Regions from separate parts of the Streptomyces sp. NPDC004111 genome, predicted to be linked through region 3. Evidence: riboswitches for the same ligand, from Rfam matches in the RefSeq annotation. Region 3 holds a riboswitch; each other region holds the start of a gene.
The links. Region 3 has a riboswitch for cyclic di-AMP ahead of ACFYVL_RS34865 (M23 family metallopeptidase). Riboswitches for the same ligand answer to the same signal wherever they lie in the genome.

Region 1: another riboswitch for cyclic di-AMP. It lies ahead of ACFYVL_RS28720 (NlpC/P60 family protein); the one in region 3 lies ahead of ACFYVL_RS34865 (M23 family metallopeptidase).
Region 2: another riboswitch for cyclic di-AMP. It lies ahead of ACFYVL_RS18105 (M23 family metallopeptidase); the one in region 3 lies ahead of ACFYVL_RS34865 (M23 family metallopeptidase).

The regions. Positions count from the first base shown of each region.
Region 1 is NZ_JBIAMU010000016.1:30,607-37,932, forward strand. Features, by position in the region: gene ACFYVL_RS28705 (esterase/lipase family protein) at 1-23, shown strand, start outside; gene ACFYVL_RS28710 (M23 family metallopeptidase) at 296-1,999, shown strand; gene pcrA (DNA helicase PcrA) at 2,071-4,578, opposite strand; cyclic di-AMP (ydaO/yuaA leader) riboswitch at 4,800-4,970, shown strand; gene ACFYVL_RS28720 (NlpC/P60 family protein) at 4,968-6,185, shown strand; gene ACFYVL_RS28725 (hypothetical protein) at 6,294-6,647, opposite strand; gene ACFYVL_RS28730 (NlpC/P60 family protein) at 7,013-7,326, shown strand, end outside.
Region 2 is NZ_JBIAMU010000008.1:240,738-248,063, forward strand. Features, by position in the region: gene ACFYVL_RS18095 (HPr family phosphocarrier protein) at 1-215, shown strand, start outside; gene ACFYVL_RS18100 (GntR family transcriptional regulator) at 412-1,071, opposite strand; gene ACFYVL_RS18105 (M23 family metallopeptidase) at 1,294-2,088, opposite strand; cyclic di-AMP (ydaO/yuaA leader) riboswitch at 2,102-2,271, opposite strand; gene ACFYVL_RS18110 (M16 family metallopeptidase) at 2,463-3,830, opposite strand; gene ACFYVL_RS18115 (M16 family metallopeptidase) at 3,860-5,233, opposite strand; gene ACFYVL_RS18120 (DNA topoisomerase (ATP-hydrolyzing) subunit A) at 5,528-7,326, shown strand, end outside.
Region 3 is NZ_JBIAMU010000022.1:14,175-21,500, forward strand. Features, by position in the region: gene lhgO (L-2-hydroxyglutarate oxidase) at 1-630, shown strand, start outside; gene trmB (tRNA (guanosine(46)-N7)-methyltransferase TrmB) at 901-1,824, shown strand; gene ACFYVL_RS34860 (PrsW family glutamic-type intramembrane protease) at 1,992-3,458, shown strand; gene ACFYVL_RS34865 (M23 family metallopeptidase) at 3,633-4,883, opposite strand; cyclic di-AMP (ydaO/yuaA leader) riboswitch at 4,895-5,028, opposite strand; gene ACFYVL_RS34870 (PP2C family protein-serine/threonine phosphatase) at 5,375-6,577, opposite strand; tRNA gene ACFYVL_RS34875 (tRNA-Met) at 6,749-6,822, opposite strand; gene ACFYVL_RS34880 (NAD(P)H-binding protein) at 6,948-7,326, opposite strand, start outside.

The DNA of each region.
Region 1 (7,326 bases), on a different contig from region 3:
CCGGAAGCATCTCCGTGGCCTGACCCGGCGACGTAAACCGAAGCGGTCGTGCACGCACGGTGAAAGTGCCGTGATCAAGGTCGGCGCATTCCTCGAACATTCGCCGAACGGCGCGCCAAAGCGATGCCCGCCGTCCACCAAAAGGCGGCCGATTGCCCGTTTCCTGAATGCTTAAAACCTGACGGAGATTGTCCCCGCCGCATACCGCCGGGTACAGTCGCGCCACTGCTTTCACTCCGGGTACCCCCCGTACCCCCGGGAAACAGGCCCTGCTGCCGAGGCGAGAGAGACGTTGGTGAACGACCAGCAACCCCACGCCGGGTACGACACGTACCCCACCGGCAGTTTCGAGACCGATCCGCTCTTCGGCGGACTGCCCCACGCCGGGACCGGCGGGCACAGCGGCCAGTACGACACCACACAGTGGGACACCGGCTCGCAGCAGCACCTCGGGTACGACGCCTACGGCGCACACACCCAGCACCTCCAGGACCAGGGCCACGACGGCACCGGCAGCTGGAGCCGGCTCGGCGGACATCCGACGGGCGCCGACATTCCGGCCCAGACCGCGTACACCGCCGACTCGATGGCCACCGGCCAGTGGGACGCGACCGCCTGGAACCAGGCCGACCAGATCCACCAGGCCCACCAGTCGCCCTTCGAGACCGGCCAGTTCGACGCCGGACAGTTCGGGTACCCGGCCGACGCCTCCTCCGGTCACCAGTGGCAGCCGTACGGCGCGAGCCCCGAGACCGGCAGCTTCGACACCGGCGCCTTCACCTCCGGCTCCTCCTCCTTCGACACCGGGTCCTTCGAGACGACCGGGTCGTACGGAACCGGCAGCTTCGAGACCGGATCCTTCGAGACCGGCAGCTTCGAAGCCGGCGCCTTCGAGACCGCGGCCTTCGACACCTCGTCCTTCGAGCCCTCCGCCTTCGACAGCGGAAACGTTGGGACCGGCGACTTCGACGCCACCGCCTGGAACACCGAGGCCACCGCGACGGAGCCCGAACCCGCCGGCGCGCACGACGAGTTCCCCCACCAGGCCGAGGATTCCGCCGGGAACCCCTTCGACGGCCACCACGACGACGAGGCCGTGCACAGCACCGCCGAGTTCCCCGCTGTCACCCTGGATCCGGACCACGCGCACTCCCCCGGGCACCCCCGCTCCCACGGCGGCGACGGCTCCGGCCCTGGCCCCGAACCGGAACTCGCGGCGGTCGGCCCCCGCGCCGCCCGCCGAGCCCCCGCCAACCGCGGCCGCCGCCGCACCCCCGCCAAGCGCTCGGCCCTCCTCACCGTCGCCGTACCCTCCGCCTGTGTCATGGGCGTCGCAGGAATCGCCGCCGCTTCCGTCGGCGGAGTCGCCGGGGCGGACGAGGCCAAGACGAAGCCGATGCCGATGGCCGCCGCCGACCCGACGACCGTGAAGCCCGTCGCCGTCAACAACAAGCTCGACACCCAGCTCGCCGGCCTGAGCGCCGACGCCCGCGACTTCGGCGACCGCGCCAGCCGTACGCAGGAGCGCATCGACCTCAAGGAACGCCAGGACGCCGAGAAGAAGCGGAAGGCGGAGGAGGCAGCCCGCAAGGAGGCCGCCCGCCCCAAGTACGCGCTCCCGGTCGCGCAGCACGGACTCAGCGCCTACTACGGCCAGGCCGGCGTCAACTGGGCGGCCGTGCACACCGGCATCGACTTCCCCGTCGACTACGGCACGCCCGTGATGGCGGCGACCGACGGCGAGGTCAGCGCCGAGTACAACGTCGCGTACGGAAACATGATGAAGGTCGTCTCGCCGAAGGGCGTCGAGACCTGGTACTGCCACCTCGGCTCCACCAAGGTCCGCTCCGGCTCGGTGAAGGCGGGCGACGTCATCGGCTACTCGGGCAGCTCCGGCAACTCCACCGGACCGCACCTGCACTTCGAGGTCCGGCCCGGCGGCGAGTCCGCCGTCGACCCGCTGGCCTGGTTCCGCAGCCACGGCCTGGACCCGACGTAGGCCGTTCACGAACCGTCGTGACGAGGGGCCCCGCACCTGTTGGTGCGGGGCCCCTCGTCACGAGCGGACCGCTACAGCTTCTCGACCGGCGCGTACCGCAGCAGCAGCTTCTTCGGGCGCTCGTCGCCGAAGTCGATCGTCGCCTGGGCGTCGGACCCCGAGCCGGTCACCGACATCACCGTCCCCAGGCCGAACTGGTCGTGGGTGACCCGGTCGCCGACGGCGAGGCCGATCACCGGCTTGTCGGTGGCGCGCCCGGTCGCGAACCCGGACGGGCCACGACGGTTCTTCTGCGCGTTGAGCGAAGAGGACAGCGAGGACGCCACGCCCGAGCCGCCGCGGCCCGAGCCGGACACCGGACCGGCCGGGATCTGCGCGCCCGTCCGCTTCCAGGTCAGATGCGTCTCGGGGATCTCCTCCAGGAAGCGCGAGGCCGGGTTGTACGACGGCTGGCCCCAGGCGCTGCGCAGGGTGGAGCGGGTGAGGTACAGCCGCTCGCGGGCGCGGGTGATGCCGACGTACGCGAGCCTGCGCTCCTCCTCCAGCTCCTTGACCTGGCCGAGCGCCCGCATGTGCGGGAAGACGCCGTCCTCCATGCCGGTCAGGAAGACCACCGGGAATTCGAGGCCCTTGGCGGTGTGCAGGGTCATCAGGGTGATGACGCCCGAGCCGTCCTCGTCCTCGTCGGGGATCTGGTCGGAGTCGGCGACCAGCGCGACCTTCTCCAGGAACTCGGCGAGGGTGCCACGCGGGGCGGCAGCCCCTGCTGCCTCCGCGTCGCCCTCCTGCTCCTGCTCCTGCTCGAACTCCAGCGCCACGGCGGCGAGTTCCTGGAGGTTCTCGACGCGGGTCTCGTCCTGCGGGTCGGTGGACGCCTGGAGTTCGGCGAGGTACCCGGTGCGCTCCAGCACGGCCTCCAGGACGACGGCCGGTCCGGCGCCGGACTCGACGATCGTCCGCAGATCCTCCATCAGCGTGTTGAAGCGCTTGACGGCGTTGGCCGAGCGGGCGGCCATTCCGTACGCCTCGTCGACGCGGCGCAGGGCCTGCGGGAAGCTGATCCGCTCGCGCAGCGACAGTGCGTCGATCATCGCCTCGGCGCGCTCGCCGATGCCGCGCTTGGGCACGTTGAGGATGCGGCGCAGCGGGACGGTGTCCTCGGGGTTGGACAGCACGCGCAGGTACGCGAGGACGTCGCGGACCTCCTTGCGCTCGTAGAAGCGGACGCCGCCGACGACCTTGTAGGGCAGGCCGACCCGGATGAAGATCTCTTCGAAGACGCGGGACTGGGCGTTGGTGCGGTAGAAGACGGCGACGTCGCCCGCCTTGGCGTCGCCCGCGTCGGTGAGCCGGTCGATCTCCTCGGCGACGAACTGGGCCTCGTCGTGCTCGGTGTCGGCGACGTACCCGGTGATCAGGGAGCCGGCGCCGGCGTCGGTCCACAGGTTCTTCGCGCGGCGGTTCTCGTTGCGCTCGATGACGGCGTTGGCGGCGGTGAGGATCGTCTGGGTGGAGCGGTAGTTCTGCTCCAGCAGGATCGTCGTGGCGTCGGGGTAGTCCTCCTCGAACTGGAGGATGTTGCGGATGGTGGCGCCGCGGAAGGCGTAGATCGACTGGTCGGCGTCACCGACGACGCACAGCTCGCCGGGGGCGCGGCCCTCGCCGGACGGCCCGACCAGCTCCCGGACCAGGGTGTACTGGGCGTGGTTGGTGTCCTGGTACTCGTCGACCATGACGTGCCGGAAACGCATCCGGTAGTGCTCGGCGACGTCCGGGAACGCCTGGAGCAGGTGCACCGTGGTCATGATGATGTCGTCGAAGTCCAGCGCGTTCGCCTCGCGGAGGCGGGACTGGTACATCGCGTACGCCTGGGCGAGGGTCTTCTCGAAGCCGTCGGCGGCCTGGCCGGCGAAGGTCTCCTCGTCCACCAGCTCGTTCTTCAGGTTGGAGATCTTGGCGCTGAAGGACTTGGGCGGGAAGCGCTTGGGGTCCAGGTCCAGGTCGCGGCAGACCAGGGCCATCAGGCGCTTGGAGTCGGCGGCGTCGTAGATCGAGAAGGAGCTGGTGAAGCCCAGCTTCTTGGACTCGCGGCGCAGGATGCGCACGCACGCGCTGTGGAAGGTGGACACCCACATGGCGTTCGCGCGCGGGCCGACCAGGGCCTCGACGCGCTCCTTCATCTCGGCGGCGGCCTTGTTGGTGAAGGTGATGGCGAGGATCTGCCCCGGGTGCACGCCGCGGGCGGCGAGCAGGTGCGCGATGCGGTGGGTCAGCACCCGGGTCTTGCCGGATCCGGCACCGGCCACGATGAGCAGCGGCGACCCGGCGTGCACGACGGCGGCGCGCTGGTTGTCGTTCAGCCCGTCCAGGAGGGCGGCGGCGTCGACCACCGGGCGCGGGGCGCCGTCGCGGTAGTAGGCGTCGCGGGCCACCGGAGGCGCGTCGAAGGCGCCCTCGAAGAGGTCGTGCGGAACCTCCTCCTCGGGGGCACCTTCCTCGGTGTCCTCGGGGGGCGGCGGGGCCGGGTCGTCCTTGGGCTGGAGATCGGCCAGGAAACTGTCGTCAAAGAGGCTGCTCATCGCCTACCGAGTCTAGGCGGCCCCACTGACAGCCGGTCCCGGATTGCGCCACAACCTTCGGTGACCGGGCGGACACAGTCACGGCACCGCATGACGCTGCCACGACAAGGTCACGAAAATGTATCGGGCATATCGAACATCAGGCTTCCCACCCGTCACAGGGATTGGCTACGGTGCTGCGCGAGCGGCCCGTACCCCCCTCGGCGAACCGCGCCGGAAGCGGGCATCTCGCGCCGAATTCGCGCCGCCCGCACGGCGGTTCGGAACCGGGGACCCACGCGCAACACCGGGGTGAATCGGCCCGTACCCCCACGACCTGGGCCGTAGGGCGCCTTCCGTTTCCACTGCCCGAACCCGACAGCTAACCCGGTAGGCGGTCCACGGAAGGAATGCCTGTCTTGGCATCGCATCGCAAGCCGCGCCCCCGCGCCTCGTCGCTGATCCGGTCCTCCGCCCCCGGCATCGGCGTCACGACCGCCGCCCTGGTCACGGTCGGCCTGGTCACCCAGTCCGCGCAGGCCGCTCCGGCCGCGCCGAAGCCGACGGTCGAGGACGTCCAGAAGAAGGTCGACGACCTGTACCGGCAGGCCGGTGCGGAGACGCAGAAGTACAACCAGGCCAAGGAGGCCACCGCGCGCCAGCGCGAGAAGGTCTCCGGGCTGCTCGACGACGTCGCCCGGCGCACCGACAGGCTGAACGAGGCCCGGCGCACGCTCGGCACCTTCGCCGCCTCGCAGTACCGCAGCGGGTCGGTCGGTCCCACCGCCGCGATGCTGCTGGCCAAGGACCCGCAGTCGTACTTCGACTCGCGCCGGCTGATGTCCCGGGCGACCGAGCGGCAGAAGAAGCTGATCGCCGACTACGGCGCGCAGCAGCAGTCGGCGGCGAGGAAGCGGGCCGAGGCGACCGGCGGCCTGGAGAAGCTGACCGCGTCGCAGGCCACCCTGCGCCGGTCCAAGCAGGAGGTGCAGAACAAGCTCGCGCAGGCCCGCGGGCTGCTGTCGCGGCTGACCGCCGAGGAGAAGGCCAGGCTCGCGGAGCTGGAGCGGCAGCGCGAGGCGCAGGCCAAGCGCCGGGCGGACGAGATGGCGCGGCAGCAGGCCGCGGAGGAGGCCCGGCGGGAGAAGGACGAGGCCGCGCGGAAGGCGCGGGAGAAGGAGAAGGAGAAGCAGGACCCGGGCAGCGGTACGGGAACCGGGACCGGCACCGGTTCCGGGACGGGCTCCGGCACCGGTTCCGGGAGCGACAGCGGCTACGCGGCCAAGGCCGCGAAGGTGCTGGCCTTCGCCCGCGCCCAGATCGGCAAGCCGTACGTCTGGGGGGCGACCGGCCCCGCCTCGTACGACTGCTCGGGGCTGACGCAGGCCGCCTGGCGGGAGGCCGGGGTGAAGCTGCCGCGGACCACCTGGGACCAGGTGAAGGTCGGCACTTCGGTCGCCACCAAGGACCTGAAACCCGGTGACCTGGTCTTCTTCTACGACGACATCAGCCACGTCGGCATCTACAAGGGCGACGGCATGATGATCCACGCGCCCAAGCCGGGGGCGAACGTGCGCGAGGAGTCGATCTACTACATGCCGATCTACGGCAGCGTACGGCCGGCCTGAGCCTCCCGGGCCCGGACGGCTCGGGCCCCCGGACCGCCGAGGTCCGCGGGGCGGCTCAGGCCCCCGGGCGGCCCAGGTCAAACGGACGGCCCGCGGCGACCGGGCGGCTCAGGTCCACAGGACGGCGATGAAGATGTTGGCGACCGTCAGTCCGCCGACCGCGCCGAACAGGCCCTTCTCCACCTTCTCCTCGTCGCGCTTGACGTAGACGAGCCCGAGGATCACCACCAGGACCGCCAGCTTGACGCCGATCTTGATGTTGTTGACGGAGTGGTCCTGGGCCTGGTGGATGCCGACCAGGATCATGCCGGTGACCAGCATCGTCAGCGCGCCGTGCAGCATCGCGGGGGTGAAGCGGGCGGTACCGGCGCCCATCGCCTTCATCTGGGTCAGGAAGCCGCCGAGCAGCGCGGCGATGCCGATGATGTGCAGGCCTACGAAGACATGCGTGAGTACGTCCATGTGGCGGAGCCTAGCCAGGCCTTATCAGGCTTCTTCCGGCAGGGCGGGCACTTGTGCCCCCTCGGTCACGGAGAGAGCGGAAGTGTAGATTCCGCCCGCATTCGCCCGATCGCACGCGGACAGCCGTACGCCACTTTCGATCACTAGTGGTCATTCGAAGGCTGCGCCGTGACGCCCAGGTTTAGCGTCCCTCCCCAGGTGGCCGACTCCCCACACCGTCCCGACCCCGGGCCGGTCGTCGGCCGCACCGCCGAGAGAATCCGGCGGCGGCCCCGTATCCCCCCTGGTCGGGGCCGCCGCCGGACGCGTACGGAAGGCTCGTGCGCGACGGACGGACGCACCCGTGGAAGGACGTGAAGGCCCTCGTGGCATCGCACCGGAAGCCCAAGCCGCGCTCACTCACCGGCGGCACCGCTCGTACCGCCCGTACCACCGCGGTCACCCTCGCACTGGCGGGGGCGGCGGGCACCACCGCCCTGGAGGGCACCGCACACGCGGAACCGAACCTCACCCCGGCGCAGATCAAGTCGAAGGTCGACAAGCTCTACCACGACGCCGAGACCGCCACCGAGGCGTACAACGGGGTCAAGGAGAAGTCGGACCGCACGAAGAAGTCCCTGGACTCGCTCCGGGACCAGGCGGCACGCAAGACCGAGCGGCTCAACGCGGCCCGCCGGTC
Region 2 (7,326 bases), on a different contig from region 3:
TCCGCGCCGTCACGGCCACCGGCGTCCCCGTCACCATCGCCAAGGCGGGCGGCAACCCGGTCAACGCCGCTTCGATGCTGGCGCTGCTGGGCCTGGGCGCACAGGGCGGCGAGGAGATCGTGCTGGCGTCCGAGGCCGAGGGCGCGGACACCGCCCTGGACCGTCTGGCGAAGCTGGTCGCCGAGGGCCTGGACGAGCTCCCCGAGACCGTCTGACCCGTACGGCCCCGAAAGGTCGCGCCCGTACGGGCGAATCTTCGCGCGGAAGCCGCGGTCCCGAGAACGGGACCGCGGCTTCCGTCGTTCCGCGGGGCGCGCGGAAATTACCCGGTGAATTTCTTCCCGGGAATTCCTGGCGGGCGCAATCCCGAATAGGGCCGCCCCTGCCACTGCTTTTTATACGGACCCCGTGTTAATTCCGGCCGCTCGCCAGGTTTACGGCATGTTGCGGAATCCTCATGCGGTACGAGGCCGCCGCCCGCTCCGCGTGCCGGGCGGTCAGCGTCCTGGCCCGCTCCGCGTCGCGCCGGGCCACCGCGTCCACGATCGCGCCGTGCTCCGCCCACCGCTCGGCGGGGCGGACGGACCGCTCCGAGACGTACATCCAGGTGGTCTTGTGCCGCAGCTGGGTGAGCAGGGTGATCAGTCCGGGGCTGGCGGAGGCCTGGGCGAGCGTCTCGTGGAACCAGCCGCCGAGCGCGGCGAGATCGTCGCCCTCCGGCTGCCCGGCCCGCTCCTGCCCCAGCCTGACCAGCCCGCGCAGCACCTTGAGGTGCGCCTCGCTGCGCCGCACGGCCGCCCGAGCCGCTCCCAGGGGCTCCAGCAGCGTCCGCACCTCCAGCAGGTCGGCGGCCTCCTGCGCGGTGGGCTCGGCGACGCAGGCGCCCACGTTCCTGCGGCGGGTGACGAAGCCCTCGGACTCCAGCGTGCGCAGCGCCTCGCGGACCGGGACCCGCGAGACCCCGTACCGGCCGGCCAGCAGTTCCTCGGTCAGCCGGCTGCCGCGCGGCAGGGCCCCCGACACGATGTCGTCGCGGATCGCCGTACACACCGAATGCGCGGGAATGCGCATGCCCGTCCCTCCGTCCGTTCTGCAACCGCCTTTCCGGAACTCTATTGCAGCGGGCCCGAACTGCCGACGGGCGGCGGAAATTCATGGCCGAAATTTGGCCGCGGCGGCCGGTGGGCCGCAAGAATTGCCGGAAAAGCGCGGGAACGCCGAAGGCCCCGGCTCACGAGGAGCCGGGGCCTTCGGGGAAACGACGGGAGGTACGGGGCCGCGCGCGGGATTCGGTCAGACGCGGACGCCGTGGCCGCGCAGGTAGGCGACCGGGTCGATGTCCGAACCGTAGTCGGGGGAGGTGCGGGCCTCGAAGTGCAGGTGCGGGCCGGAGGAGTTGCCGGTGGAGCCGGAGAGGCCTATCTGCTCGCCGGGGGTGACGGACTGCCCGACCGAGACACCGATCGAGGAGAGGTGGCCGTACTGGGTGTACGAACCGTCGTTCATCCGGATCACGATGTTGTTGCCGTACGCGCCGCCCCAGCCGGCCTCGACGACCGTGCCCGAGCCGACGGCGACGACGGAGCTGCCGGAGGAGGCGTGGAAGTCGACGCCGGAGTGGCTGCCGGAGGACCACATGGCTCCGCCGGTCTGGTAGCCGGTGGAGACGTAGGAGCCGGCGACCGGCAGCCGGAAGGAGTTGAGGCGCTTGCGCTCGGCCTCGCGGGCGGCGCGCTCGCGCTCCTCGCGCTCCTTCTTGATCTTCGCCTCGGCCTTGCGCTTGGCCTCCGCCCGGCGGGCCTCCTCGGCCTTGCGCTCGGCCTCGGCCTTCTCGTAGGCGTGCTTCTGGGCGGCGGCCTGGGCCTCGACCTTCTCGGCGAGGTTGTCCGTCACGGTGTCCTCCAGGACGACCGCGCGGATGGCGCCGGTGTCCTCGGCGGTCAGGTCCTGCTCGGCGGCGAGGGCCTGCGGGGCCAGCGTCCCGATGACGCCCGTCGTGGTGAGGGCGGCAACTCCGGCGATGTTCGCGCTCCTGCGCGACAGCACGGAGGGACGACGGTGCTTCCCGGCGGCACGGGTGAACGCCATGAAGAGGCTGTTTCCTTTCCTTCCTTCTCGCCTACCGGGTTAGCTGACGGGTTCGGAGCAGGAAGGTCTCCTACGGGCCCCACCGGCCCGTGAAGGGCGATGGCGTCCGATTCACCCCAGGGACGTAAGTGGGTCCCCGGCTCCCCAGGCTCGCGCCTGACGGGGACTCGGCGATGACTGTCCGGTGCCGCGGTTGCGGCGCACTCTGACGGACAGCCGGACCGACGCTAAGCGGCCCCTGTTTCAATCACCAAACAGAGACGGGGTTTTGTAACGCAGCCCACACGGCAGACACGCAACCTCCACAACAAACCGGACATACAGGAGGACCCCGACAACTCATCAGTCATCGGGGCCCTCCTTGTCCTGATTTGTCAGCCGGTGACGACGGAAACCTCACCGATGCCGAGCGCCCGCACCGGCTCGGCGATCCGCGCGGCGTCGCCGACCAGGACGGTGACGAGCCGGTCCACCGGGAAGGCGTTCACGACGGCCGCGGTGGCCTCCACGGTGCCGGTCTGCGCGAGCCTGGCGTACAGCTGGGCCTGGAAGTCGTCGGGCAGGTGCTGCTCGACCTGGTCGGCCAGGGTGCCCGCGACGGCGGACGCCGTCTCGTACTTGAGCGGGGCGACGCCCACCAGGTTCTGCACGGCCACGTCGCGCTCGGCGTCGGTGAGCCCCTCGGCCGCCAGCGTCCGCAGGACCTTCCAGAGGTCCTCCAGGGCGGGCCCGGTCGACTCGGTGTCCACGGAGCCGCTGATGGCCAGCATGGCGGCGCCGGTGCCGTCCTCGGCGGAGCGCAGCACCTGGCCGAAGGCGCGTACTCCGTACGTGTAGCCCTTCTCCTCGCGCAGGACGCGGTCCAGCCGGGAGGTGAGGGTGCCGCCCAGGCAGTACGTGCCCAGCACCTGGGCGGGCCAGACGCGGTCGTGCCGGTCGGCGCCGATACGGCCGATCAGCAGCTGCGTCTGGACGGCGCCCGGACGGTCCACGACGACGACCCGTCCGGTGTCGTCGGCCGTGACGGGCGTCATCGGGCGCGGCTCGGCGGTGTTGCCGGTCCACTCCCCCAGGGTGTCGGCCAGCACGGCGTCCAGGTCGGTGCCGTCCAGGTCGCCGACGACGACCGCGGTGGCGGTGGCCGGGCGGACGTGCGCCTCGTAGAAGGCGCGCACGGCCGCGGAGTCGATGCTCTTCACCGTCTCCTCGGTGCCCTGCCGGGGGCGCGACATCCGCAGCGACGCCGGGAAGAGCTCCTTGGAGAGCTGTTTGGCGGCCCGCCGCGAGGGGTTGGCCGCCTCGTGCGGGATCTCGTCGAGCCGGTTGCGCACCAGCCGCTCGATCTCGCCGTCCGCGAACGCGGGCGCGCGCAGGGCGTCCGCGAGCAGCCCGAGCGCCTTCGGCAGCCGGGAGACCGGGACTTCGAGGGAGACCCGGACGCCCGGGTGGTCGGCGAACGCGTCGAGGGTGGCGCCGCAGCGCTCCAGCTCGGCGGCGAACTCCTCGGCGGAGTGCTTGTCGGTGCCCTCGGTGAAGGCGCGCGACATGATGGTGGCCACTCCGTCGAGGCCCGCGGGCTCGGCCTCCAGCGGGGCGGCGAGGAAGACCTCGACGGCCACCAGCCGCTGGCCGGGGCGGTGGCAGCGCAGCACGGTCAGCCCGTTGGGCAGCGCGCCGCGCTCGGGGGCCGGGAAGGCCCACGGTGTCGCCGGGCCGGCCTGCGGCTGCGGGTGGAACTGCATGTCGCTGGTCACGGCTGCTGCGGTCTCCGTCACTTGTCCGCCCCTTCCTGCGTGTCTTCCTGCACGGCGCCGTCCTGCCCGGCGTCGTCGGACCCGGCTGCCGCGAGCGGCTCGTACACCAGGACCGCCCGGTTGTCGGGGCGCAGCCGTGCCTTGGCCACCGCCTGGACCTCCTCGGCGGTGATGTCGAGGACGCGTCCGACGGCGGTCAGGGCGAGCTGCGGGTCGCCGAACAGCACGGCGTACCGGCACAGTTCGTCGGCGCGGCCGGCCACCGTGCCGAGCCGGTCCAGCCACTCGCGCTCCAGCTGGGCCTGGGCGCGCTCCATCTCCTCGGCCGTCGGGCCCTCCTCGGCGAACCGGGCGAGCTCCTCGTCGACGGCCGCCTCGATCCGCGGAACCTCCACGCCGCTGGACGTCTTGACGTCCAGCCAGCCGAGGGAGGGCGCGCCGGACAGCCGCAGCAGGCCGAATCCGGCGGCGACGGCGGTCTGGTCGCGGCGCACGAGGCGGTTGTGCAGCCGGGAGGACTCGCCGCCGCCGAGGACGGTGAGCGCCAGGTCGGCGGCGTCCGCCTCGCGGGTGCCGTCGCTGGGCAGCCGGTAGGCGGCCATCAGCGCACGCGACGGGACCTCCTCCTCGACGACCTCGCGCAGTTCGCCGCCGATGACGTCGGGCAGCGAGCCGTCGCGCGGCGGCTGCTTGCCGTCGTGGCCGGGGATCGAGCCGAAGTACTTCTCCACCCAGGCCAGGGTCTGCTCGGGGTCGATGTCGCCGACCACGGACAGCACCGCGTTGTTGGGCGCGTAGTACGTGCGGAAGAAGGCGCGGGCGTCCTCCAGCGTCGCGGCGTCCAGGTCGGCCATGGAGCCGATCGGGGTGTGGTGGTAGGGGTGGCCCTCGGGGTACATGAGGGCGGTGAGCTTCTCGAACGCGGTGCCGTAGGGCACGTTGTCGTACCGCTGGCGGCGCTCGTTCTTGACGACGTCGCGCTGGTTCTCCATGGACTCGTCGTCGAGCGCGGTGAGCAGCGAGCCCATCCGGTCGGCCTCCAGCCAGAGCGCCAGCTCCAGCTGGTGCGCGGGCATGGTCTCGAAGTAGTTGGTGCGCTCGAAGCTGGTGGTGCCGTTGAGCGAACCGCCGGCGCCCTGCACCAGTTCGAAGTGCCCGTTGCCGTGCACCTGGGCGGAGCCCTGGAACATCAGGTGCTCGAAGAGGTGGGCAAGGCCCGTACGGCCCTTGACCTCGTGGCGCGAGCCGACGTCGTACCAGAGGCAGACCGCGGCGACCGGGGTCAGGTGGTCCTCGGAGAGAATCACCCGCAGACCGTTCGCAAGCCGGTGCTCGGTCGCTGTCAGGCCGCCTGAGCCGGCCTGCGCCGTGGCCGTGTGACCCATGGGCATGTACGTCCCTTCGCTCGCGTATGAGACAAGTCCTGCGATTAAGTCCTGCCACTGTATGCAAGCGCACCGACAGTCCGCGAAGTTCCCGGTTCGCACACCCTTCTTGGGGACCTCGTCAAAGAGGCGTCCGGGCCGGTACGGACGGGTCGAGGTCGGCGTTGTCGGTGGGGCGGTCCACAATGGTCGGCGTCAGAACCCCCGATCCACCTCCGCGCCAACCCGAGCGTCACCCCCGCGCACCACCCAGCGATCCGCAACCGTCCGTTGCAAGAGTGAGAAGGAGCCGCAGCCGCGATGGCCCGCCGCAGCACGAAGACCCCGCAGCCGGACGAGGCGTTCGAGGAGAAGATCCTCGACGTCGACGTCGTCGACGAGATGCAGGGCTCCTTCCTCGAGTACGCGTACTCGGTGATCTACTCGCGCGCCCTGCCGGACGCGCGGGACGGCATGAAGCCGGTGCACCGCCGCATCGTCTACCAGATGAACGAGATGGGCCTGCGTCCCGACCGCGGCTACGTCAAGTGCGCCCGCGTCGTCGGCGAGGTGATGGGCAAGCTGCACCCGCACGGCGACGCGTCGATCTACGACGCGCTGGTCCGGATGGCCCAGCCGTTCTCGATGCGGCTGCCGCTGGTCGACGGCCACGGCAACTTCGGTTCGCTCGGCAACGACGACCCGCCGGCCGCGATGCGTTACACCGAGTGCCGGATGGCCGATGCCACCTCGCTCATGACGGAGTCGATCGACGAGGACACCGTCGACTTCAACCCGAACTACGACGGCAAGGAGCGCGAGCCCGTCGCGCTGCCGGCCGCCTACCCGAACCTGCTGGTCAACGGCACCACAGGCATCGCGGTGGGCATGGCCACCAACATGCCGCCGCACAACCTGGGCGAGGTCGTCGCCGCCGCCCGCCACCTGATCAAGCACCCGGGCGCCGACCTGGAGACGCTGATGCGTTTCGTGCCCGGCCCCGACCTGCCGACCGGCGGCCGGATCGTCGGCCTGGCCGGCATCAAGGACGCGTACGAGAAGGGCCGCGGCACCTTCAAGATCCGCGCCACGGCCGCGGTGGAGAACGTGACCGCGCGCCGCAAGGGCCTGGTCGTCACCGAACTGCCCTTCACGGTCGGTCCGGAGAAGGTGATCGCCAAGATCAAGGACCTGGTCGGCGCGAAGAAGATCCAGGGCATCGCCGACGTCAAGGACCTCACCGACCGCTCGCACGGCCTGCGCCTGGTCATCGAGATCAAGAACGGCTTCGTGCCCGAGGCCGTCCTGGAGCAGCTCTACAAGCTGACGCCGATGGAGGAGTCCTTCGGCATCAACAACGTGGCCCTGGTGGACGGCCAGCCCCTCACGCTCGGCCTCAAGGAGCTCCTGGAGGTCTACCTCGACCACCGCTTCGAGGTCGTGCGGCGCCGCAGCGAGTTCCGCCGCACCAAGCGCCGCGACCGGCTGCACCTGGTCGAGGGCCTGCTCGTCGCGCTGATCGACATCGACGAGGTCATCCGCCTCATCCGCTCCAGCGAGAACTCGGCACAGGCCAAGGAGCGCCTGATCGAGCGCTTCGGCCTGAGCGAGATCCAGACGCAGTACATCCTGGACACCCCGCTGCGCCGGCTCACCAAGTTCGACCGGATCGAGCTGGAGTCGGAGCGCGACCGGCTCAACGGCGAGATCGACGAGCTGACCGGAATCCTGGAGTCCGACGCGGAGCTGCGCAAGCTGGTCTCCGCCGAACTGGCCGCGGTGGCGAAGAAGTTCGGCACCGAGCGCCGTACGGTCCTGCTGGAGTCGGGCGCCTCCGCGGTCGCCGCCGTCCCGCTGGAGGTCCCGGACGACCCGTGCCGCGTCCTGCTGTCCTCCACCGGTCTGCTGGCCCGTACGCCCAACGGCGAGCCGCTCGCCCTGGACGACGCGCGGCGCACCAAGCACGACGTGATCGTCTCGGCGGTGCCCGCCACGGCCCGTGGCGACGTCGGCGCGGTGACCTCGGCGGGACGCCTGCTGCGCCTCGCCGTCATCGACCTGCCGCAGCTCCCGGACACCGCGTCCGCGCCCAACCTCTCCGGCGGCGCCCCGGTCTCCGA
Region 3 (7,326 bases):
GTCAACTGCGCGGGGCTGCACTGCGACCGGGTGGCGCGGCTGGCGGGCGACGAGCCGGGGATGCGGATCGTGCCGTTCCGTGGGGAGTACTTCGACCTGGTGCGGCCGGAGCTGGTGCGCGGGCTGGTGTACCCGGTGCCGGACCCGGCGTTCCCGTTCCTCGGCGTGCACCTGACCCGGGGAGTGGGCGGCGGGGTCCACGTGGGGCCCAACGCGGTGCCCGCGCTGGCCCGCGAGGGGTACGACTGGGGTGCGGTGCGCCCGGCGGACCTGGCGGGCACGCTGGCCTGGCCCGGCTCCTGGCGGATAGCCCGCAGGCACTGGCGGTACGGGGCGGGCGAGCTGCACCGCTCGCTGTCCAAGCGGGCGTTCACCGAGGCGGTGCGGCGGCTGCTGCCCGCCGTGACCGAGGCCGATCTGCGGCCGTCCCCGGCGGGAGTGCGGGCGCAGGCGGTACTGAGGGACGGCACGCTCGCCGACGACTTCCTGATCCGCGAGGCCCCGCGCACGGTGCACGTGCTGAACGCCCCGTCCCCCGCGGCCACGGCCTCCCTCCCGATCGGGCGCGAGGTGGCCCGGCGGGTCCTGGGCGTGCTGGGAGCACAGGTAGGTTCCACGCCGCGCGGCTGAAGCACGACGGGGCGGCCGTGCGCGGGGGCGCGACGGCGACGGGCCTCGGGCGGGGTGGCCCCGGCGGTGGGCGGGGTGGTCCCGTCGGTGGGCGGGCTGTCGCGGGGCCGGGCTGTCACGGGGCGGCGGGCTGTCACGGGAGCAGGGCCATCACGGGAGCCCGGCTGTCGCGGGAGCCGGGCCGTCGCGGGGGGCCTCGCCCGGAACGTCCCGCACCGGCCGTCTCCGTAGAATCGGAGCACTGTGCCCGAGAACAGCGAGAACCCCACGATGTCCCAGACCCCCGAGCAGCCCGCCGCCCCGCAGGACGCGCTGCCGACCGCGCCGAGCGCCGGTGCAGGTGCCAGTGCCGGTGCCAGTGCCGGCGCCGGTGCCGGTGCCGAGGAGCCCGGCCCCTCGCAGCTCGCCGCGCGCGACGCCGCCGACCGGGCCGCCGCCCATGTGCGCGCCCGCGCCCTGCGCATGTTCCCCGAGGGGGTGGGCCCCTCCCCCGACCCGGCCGGCTCCCACTTCGAGCGGCGGATCCGCAGCTTCCAGCCGCGCCGCAGCCGCGTCACCACCGGGCAGGCGGAGGCGCTGAAGCGCTGGTGGCCGACCCGGGGCATCGACATCGACGGACAGCGCGTGCTCGACCTGGACGAGATGTTCGGCGGGCTGCCGGTCGTGCTGGAGATCGGCTTCGGGATGGGCGAGGCGACCGCGCAGATGGCCGCCGACGACCCGGACACCGGCATCCTCGCCGTCGACGTGCACACCCCCGGCCAGGGCAACCTGCTCGGTCTCGCCGAGCGCAACGGGCTCTCCAACGTCCGGGTCGCCAACGGCGACGCGATCATCCTGCTGCGCGAGATGCTCCCCGCCGACTCGCTGTCCGGACTGCGGGTGTACTTCCCCGACCCGTGGCCCAAGGCCCGCCACCACAAGCGGCGGCTGATTCAGGCCGAGTTCCTGTCGCTGGCCGCGACCCGGCTCGCGCCCGGCGCCGTACTGCACTGCGCCACCGACTGGGAGGAGTACGCCGAGCAGATGCTCGAAGTGCTCACCGCGCACCCGGACTTCGAGAACACCGTGGAGGGCGGCGGCTACGCGCCCCGGCCCGCGTTCCGGCCGCTGACCCGCTTCGAGGGCCAGGGCCTGGACAAGGGGCACGTGGTGCACGACCTGCTGTTCCGCCGGGTCGCCCGCCCGGCCTGACCTGCCCCGGCCCGCCGCCCCACGTACCGGGCGACGTACCCGGACGACGTACGTCCGGTGGTCCGGCGCCGTGCGTCCGGCGGGCCCAACGGCGCGATCCCTCGGTTGTCCACAGGCTTTGTCCACAGGGCGTCGCGGCTGTCGGTGGCACTCGTTAGGGTCGTTGGATGTACGAGACGTACGAACCGCAGCCTCCGCACCCGGCCGTGCCGGTGCCCGGCCCCGCGCGGGTTCCCGAACCCGCGACGGGGGACGCCGGGCCGCGGTTCGACGCCGTCGAGGAGCCCGCGCACTGGCAGCAGCCGGGACCCGGGCCCTGGCAGGGGGACGCGCCGCGCCGCTCGTTCCCCGGCCGCCGACTGGCCCACCGGGTGCGCGCCAGCCGCTTCTGGCGCAGCAAGGCGGTCCGGGCCACCACGCTGATCCTGCTGCTCGCCCTGTCGGGGCTGGTCCTGCTCGCTCTCGTACGGGAGCAGACCGGCACCCGGGGGTTCCTGGTCGGCCTCGGTCTCGCGGTCTTCCCGGTGCCGCTGCTGGTGATGGCGTTCCGCTGGCTGGACCGGGTCGAGCCGGGCCCCTGGCGGAACATGATCTTCGCCTTCACCTGGGGCTCCTGCGCCGCCGCACTCGTGGCGATCACCGCCAACAGCTTCGCCGTGCGGTGGATAGCCGTGGCCACCGCCGATCCCGACGGGGCGGACACGCTCGGCGCGACGGTCGTGGCACCGGTCGTCGAGGAGTCCGCGAAGGCGGTGGCGATCCTGCTGATCTTCCTGTTCCGCAGACGGGACTTCACCGGGATCGTGGACGGGGTGGTGGTCGCGGGCTTCACCGCGACCGGCTTCGCCTTCACCGAGAACATCCTCTATCTGGGCAACGCCTTCGGCGAGGACCAGGCGTTCGGGTTCTCCGGTCTGGGCTCGGTGACCGCGGGCACCTTCTTCGTCCGGGTGATCATGTCGCCGTTCGCGCATCCCCTGTTCACCGTGCTGACCGGCATCGGCTTCGGGCTGGTGGCGCTCGTGCCCGCCCGCCGGGGCAGGTCCGGTGCCTGGGCGCGGGTCCGCCGGGTCGCGCTGCCGCTGCTCGGGCTGCTCCTGGCCATGGGCATGCACGCCCTGTGGAACGGGTCGGCGGCCTTCGGCCCGTTCGGCTTCTACGCGGTGTACGGGCTGTTCATGGTGCCGGTGTTCGCGTTCCTGACCTGGCTGTCGATCTGGACCCGGCAGCGCGAACTGCGGCTGCTCGGCGCCGAGCTGCCCGCGTACGCCGCCGCGGGCTGGCTGGAGCCGGCCGAACCGCCGGCCCTGTCGTCGATGCGGGCCCGCTCGCTGGCCCAGGGGTACGCGGCCCGGTCGTACGGCCCGGACGGCGCCCGCGCGGTCGCCGAGTACGAGCGGGCCGCCACCGCTCTCGCCTTTCTGCGGTACCGGGCCCGGCGCGCCGTGGCCTGCTCCGAGGCGGCGGCCGAGTTCACCGCCCGCGAGCGCGAACTGCTGCACCGGCTATGGCAGCGCAAGCGGATCGCGAGCCCGGCGCTGGTGTACGCGGCCCAGGTCACCGGGCGCATACGGATGCTGCCGCCGCCGTACCACCCGGCGTACGCGGCGGCGTACAACCCGTACAGGCGCTGAGGCCGTCGGCCGCGGACCGGTGGCCGGGGCGTGCGGCGGCAGGTGGCACGGCGCGTGGCCGCACATGCGAACCGGCAGCCCTGGCGTCGGGGGGTGAGCGCCAGGACTGCCGGAGTTCGGCAGACCGCGGTCCCCGCACGGGGCGGGGACCGGGTAGCGGGGTGGAGCGCCGCGTCAGAGGGTGAGGCCCTTGCCGCGCAGCCACGCGGCCGGGTCGATGCCGTCGCCGCCCGGGGTGTGCACCTCCAGGTGCAGGTGCGCGCCGGACACGTTGCCGGTGGCGCCGACGTTGCCGATGACCTGGGCGGTGGAGACCTTCTCGCCGGGCGAGACGTTCATCTGGGAGAGGTGGCAGTACCAGACCTCGGTGCCGTCGGGCAGTTCGAGGACGATCCGGTAGCCGTAGCTGCCGGAGTAGTTGGCCGACTTGACGGTCGCCTGGTGGACGGCCTTGACCGGGGTGCCGGCACCGGCCGCGAAGTCGAGTCCGGTGTGGTGGCCCGAGGACCACATCGAGCCGGACTGCCCGAAGGTGGCGCTGAGGTAGTAGCCCGAGGTGGGCAGCGAGTAGCTGGCGGCCAGCTTGGCGAGCCGCTCGGCCTCCGCCTTCGCCGCGGCGGCGGCCTTGGCGCGCTCCTCGGCCTCGGCCTTCTCCCGGGCGGCCTTCTCGGCCTTCGCGTGGGCCTCGTCGCGCTGCTTCTTCGCCTCGGCTGCGGCGTCCTTGACGGCCTGCGCGCGGGCGGCCTCCCGGACGGCGGCGTCGGCGGCGGAGCGCTGCTGCTCGGCCTGCTGGAGGATGCGGGCGCGCAGGCTGTCGCCCGCGCCCGGCTGCTGTCCGACGGCGTGCCCGGCCTGGTCGGTGGCGGCGACGGGAGCCGCCGCGGGGGCGGGGGCGGCCATCAGCTCCTCCCCGGTACCGGACCCGGAGCCCGGCTTCTCGTCGTCGGAGCCGGAAACCAGAGCGCCGACACCCGGCAGGGACTTGGCGTCCGGCAGGGCGTCGGCGAGGGAGTCGAGGGAATCGGAGATCTGGTCCGGCAGCGATATGGAGACGGCGGGCTTGTCCTGCGCGGTGGCGATGCCGCCCGCGCCGACGGCCGCGATCACACCGACGCCCAGCACGGTGGAACTGCGGGCCAGCGAGCCGCGCTGCTTGGCGACCCGGTGCTTGCCGCGGACCGGAACGACGGAGTCCTCGGTGGGGTTCCACTCCTCGGTGGAGGCGGGCGGACCGTCGAACTCCACGAAGCCCTCGTAGCCGCCGCGCTGCTGCTGCGCCGGGACCGTCGGCATCGTCGCGGTGGCGCCGTAGCCGTAGCCGTGGCCGGTGCCCTCCGTCCCGTCGGTGTCGTTCGGGACGCCGTACGCCCCGTACGAGAAAGCGGGGGCTGCGGGGGACTCGGGGGCAGGCCTGTTGGACGCCACGGAGGCGCGCTCCTTTCCTTCCTTCTCGCCTACCGGGTTAGCTGACGGGTTCGGAGCAGGAAGGTCTCCTACGGGCCAGGTTCGGCCCGATTCACCCCAATTGGTGGTTCCCCGGTTTCCTCACGGAATTCGGCGCACGCGCACGGCGCCGTCTCTGACGACGGCTGGGACGACCGCGCTGCGTTATCGAACGTTAATAGACACACAAGTGGATTTCCAAGCCGTTCCTGTTGATCGTTAACGCAGAGCGCGCATCGATGGCCAGGACATCAGCCCCAAAAGGCCATCAAACAGGGCGACCCAACGGCCCCCTGACGCCCCTTCGGTCACTCGCGTTGCCTTGCGCGCAAACTCTCCACAACTGATAGATCGTCAATTGTTATGCGGAGCGCGCCCCTTCGAGCACGCCCCGTAACAACCCGTAGCCATCGCGCCGCGGTGCCCGGCCCGCCGCCGAGCCCCCGCCGGCCGCGCGGTCCCGCACCCGGCCCTCAGGGCCGTTTCACGATCTCCACGGTCCGCCGCCGGGCGGGCTGCCCCTCGCCCGGCCGCCCCACCGCGAGCAGCGCCATGTCGTCCGTCTGCTTGCCGCCGGTGTGCACCCGTACGTCGCTCGTCAGCGCCTCCAGCACGGCCTCGGGGCCGGGGAACAGCGACCGGTGCAGCCGCAGCGCCGGGTCGTAGAAGACACCCGCCGCGTCCCGCGCCTCGGAGAGCCCGTCCGTGTAGAACACCAGCGTCGAACCACCGGGGAAGCGGACCTCCCGCGCCCGGTCCGGCCAGTCCCCCAGGTCGCCCATCCCCAGCGGCAGCGCGAACTCCTCCGGCGTCAGCACGTCCAGCTCGCCGTCCGCGTACAGCAGCAGCGGCTCGGGATGCCCCCGGTTCACCAGCCGTACGACGCCCCCGGCGCGCGGGATCTCGGCGAGCACCGCCGTCGTGAACCCCTCCATCGCGTCCAGTCCCTCGCGCCGCCGGCCCTCCCTGGCCAGCGCCCGTTCCAGCCGCTGCGCGACGCCCTCCAGGGTGCTCTCCGTCTCGGCCGCCTCCCGGAACGCGCCCACCACCACCGCGACCGCCTCGACGGCCTCCAGCCCCTTGCCCCGTACGTCCCCCACGACCAGCCGCACCCCGTGCGGGGTGTCCTGCACCGCGAAGAGGTCGCCGCCGATGAACGCGTCCGCCTCCGCCGCCTCGTACCGCGCCGCGATCTGCAGTCCGCCGATGCTCTCCGGCGGCGTGGGGACGACGGCCCGCTGGGCGGCCTCCGCGATGACCCGCACCGAGGCGAGCCGCCGGTCCCCGCGGCGCACGACCCGGTTGATGAAGACGGCCAGCACGGCGACGGTCAGCACCGTCACCAGCTCGGTCACCGACAGCACCCTCTTCAGCGAGTCGTCGTGGATGCGCAGCCCCACCACGGCCAGCACCGAGGCGACCGCCGTCAGCACGGTGGCGGCGAGACCGAAGAAGGGGGCGGCGACCAGCGGAGCCGCGGCGAACAGCGGGGCGGCGGTGAAGTTCGGCGGCGAGGACGCGTCGAAGACGGCCCCACCGATGATCATGAGAGGGGGCAGCGTCCGTACGAACCGCCTGCTCCTGCGGCCCTTCTCCGCCTGGTCGGCCCCGCCCTCGACCCCGTCGCGACCGCGCTCGTACCCCGCCACCGTCTGCTCTCCTGCCCAGGTCCGCACCGGGTGCGGACGGTACCGCTCCCCACCCAGGCTTGCCGGAGCCGCGCCGCAGGGCGAATCGGCATCCGCCATGTGGGGGACGGGCCGCGTGCGCGTCCGGCACGAGGCCCGGTAGGTCCGCACACGCCTGAGGCCCGGAACTCTGTCGAGTTCCGGGCCTCAGGTCTTCAGTAGCGGGGACAGGATTTGAACCTGCGACCTCTGGGTTATGAGCCCAGCGAGCTACCGAGCTGCTCCACCCCGCGTCGGTGAACACAACCCTACGCCATCCGGGCGGCGGCTTTGACCACGGGGGCGGCCACCCGCGCGGAGCGGCCACGGGGACGGCCCGCACCGCCCCCTCGCCCCACCCGCTCAGCGCCCCTCGGACTCAGCGTCCCTCGAAGGCCCCCGCGTTCTCCCGCGCCCACTGCCGGAAGGTCCTGGCCGGGCGGCCGAGCAGGGTCTCGGTGGTGTCGGCGATCTCCGCGGGACCGCCCTCGGCGGCAGCCCAGATGTCGAGCAGCGCGGTCACCATCCGGGCGGGCATGTGGCGGCCCATCTGCTCCTCGGCCTCGGCGCGCCCGATGTGCTCGACGCGGACCTCCCGTCCGGTCTCCTCCGCGATGATCGCCAGCTGCTCGCGGAAGGACAGCGGCTCGGCGCCGGTGAGCGCGACCGTACGTCCGGCGAGAGAGCCGCCGACGCCCCCTTCGCGCCCCTCTCCCGCTCCGGTCATCGCTGCGAACGCGATGTCGGCGATGTCCGCG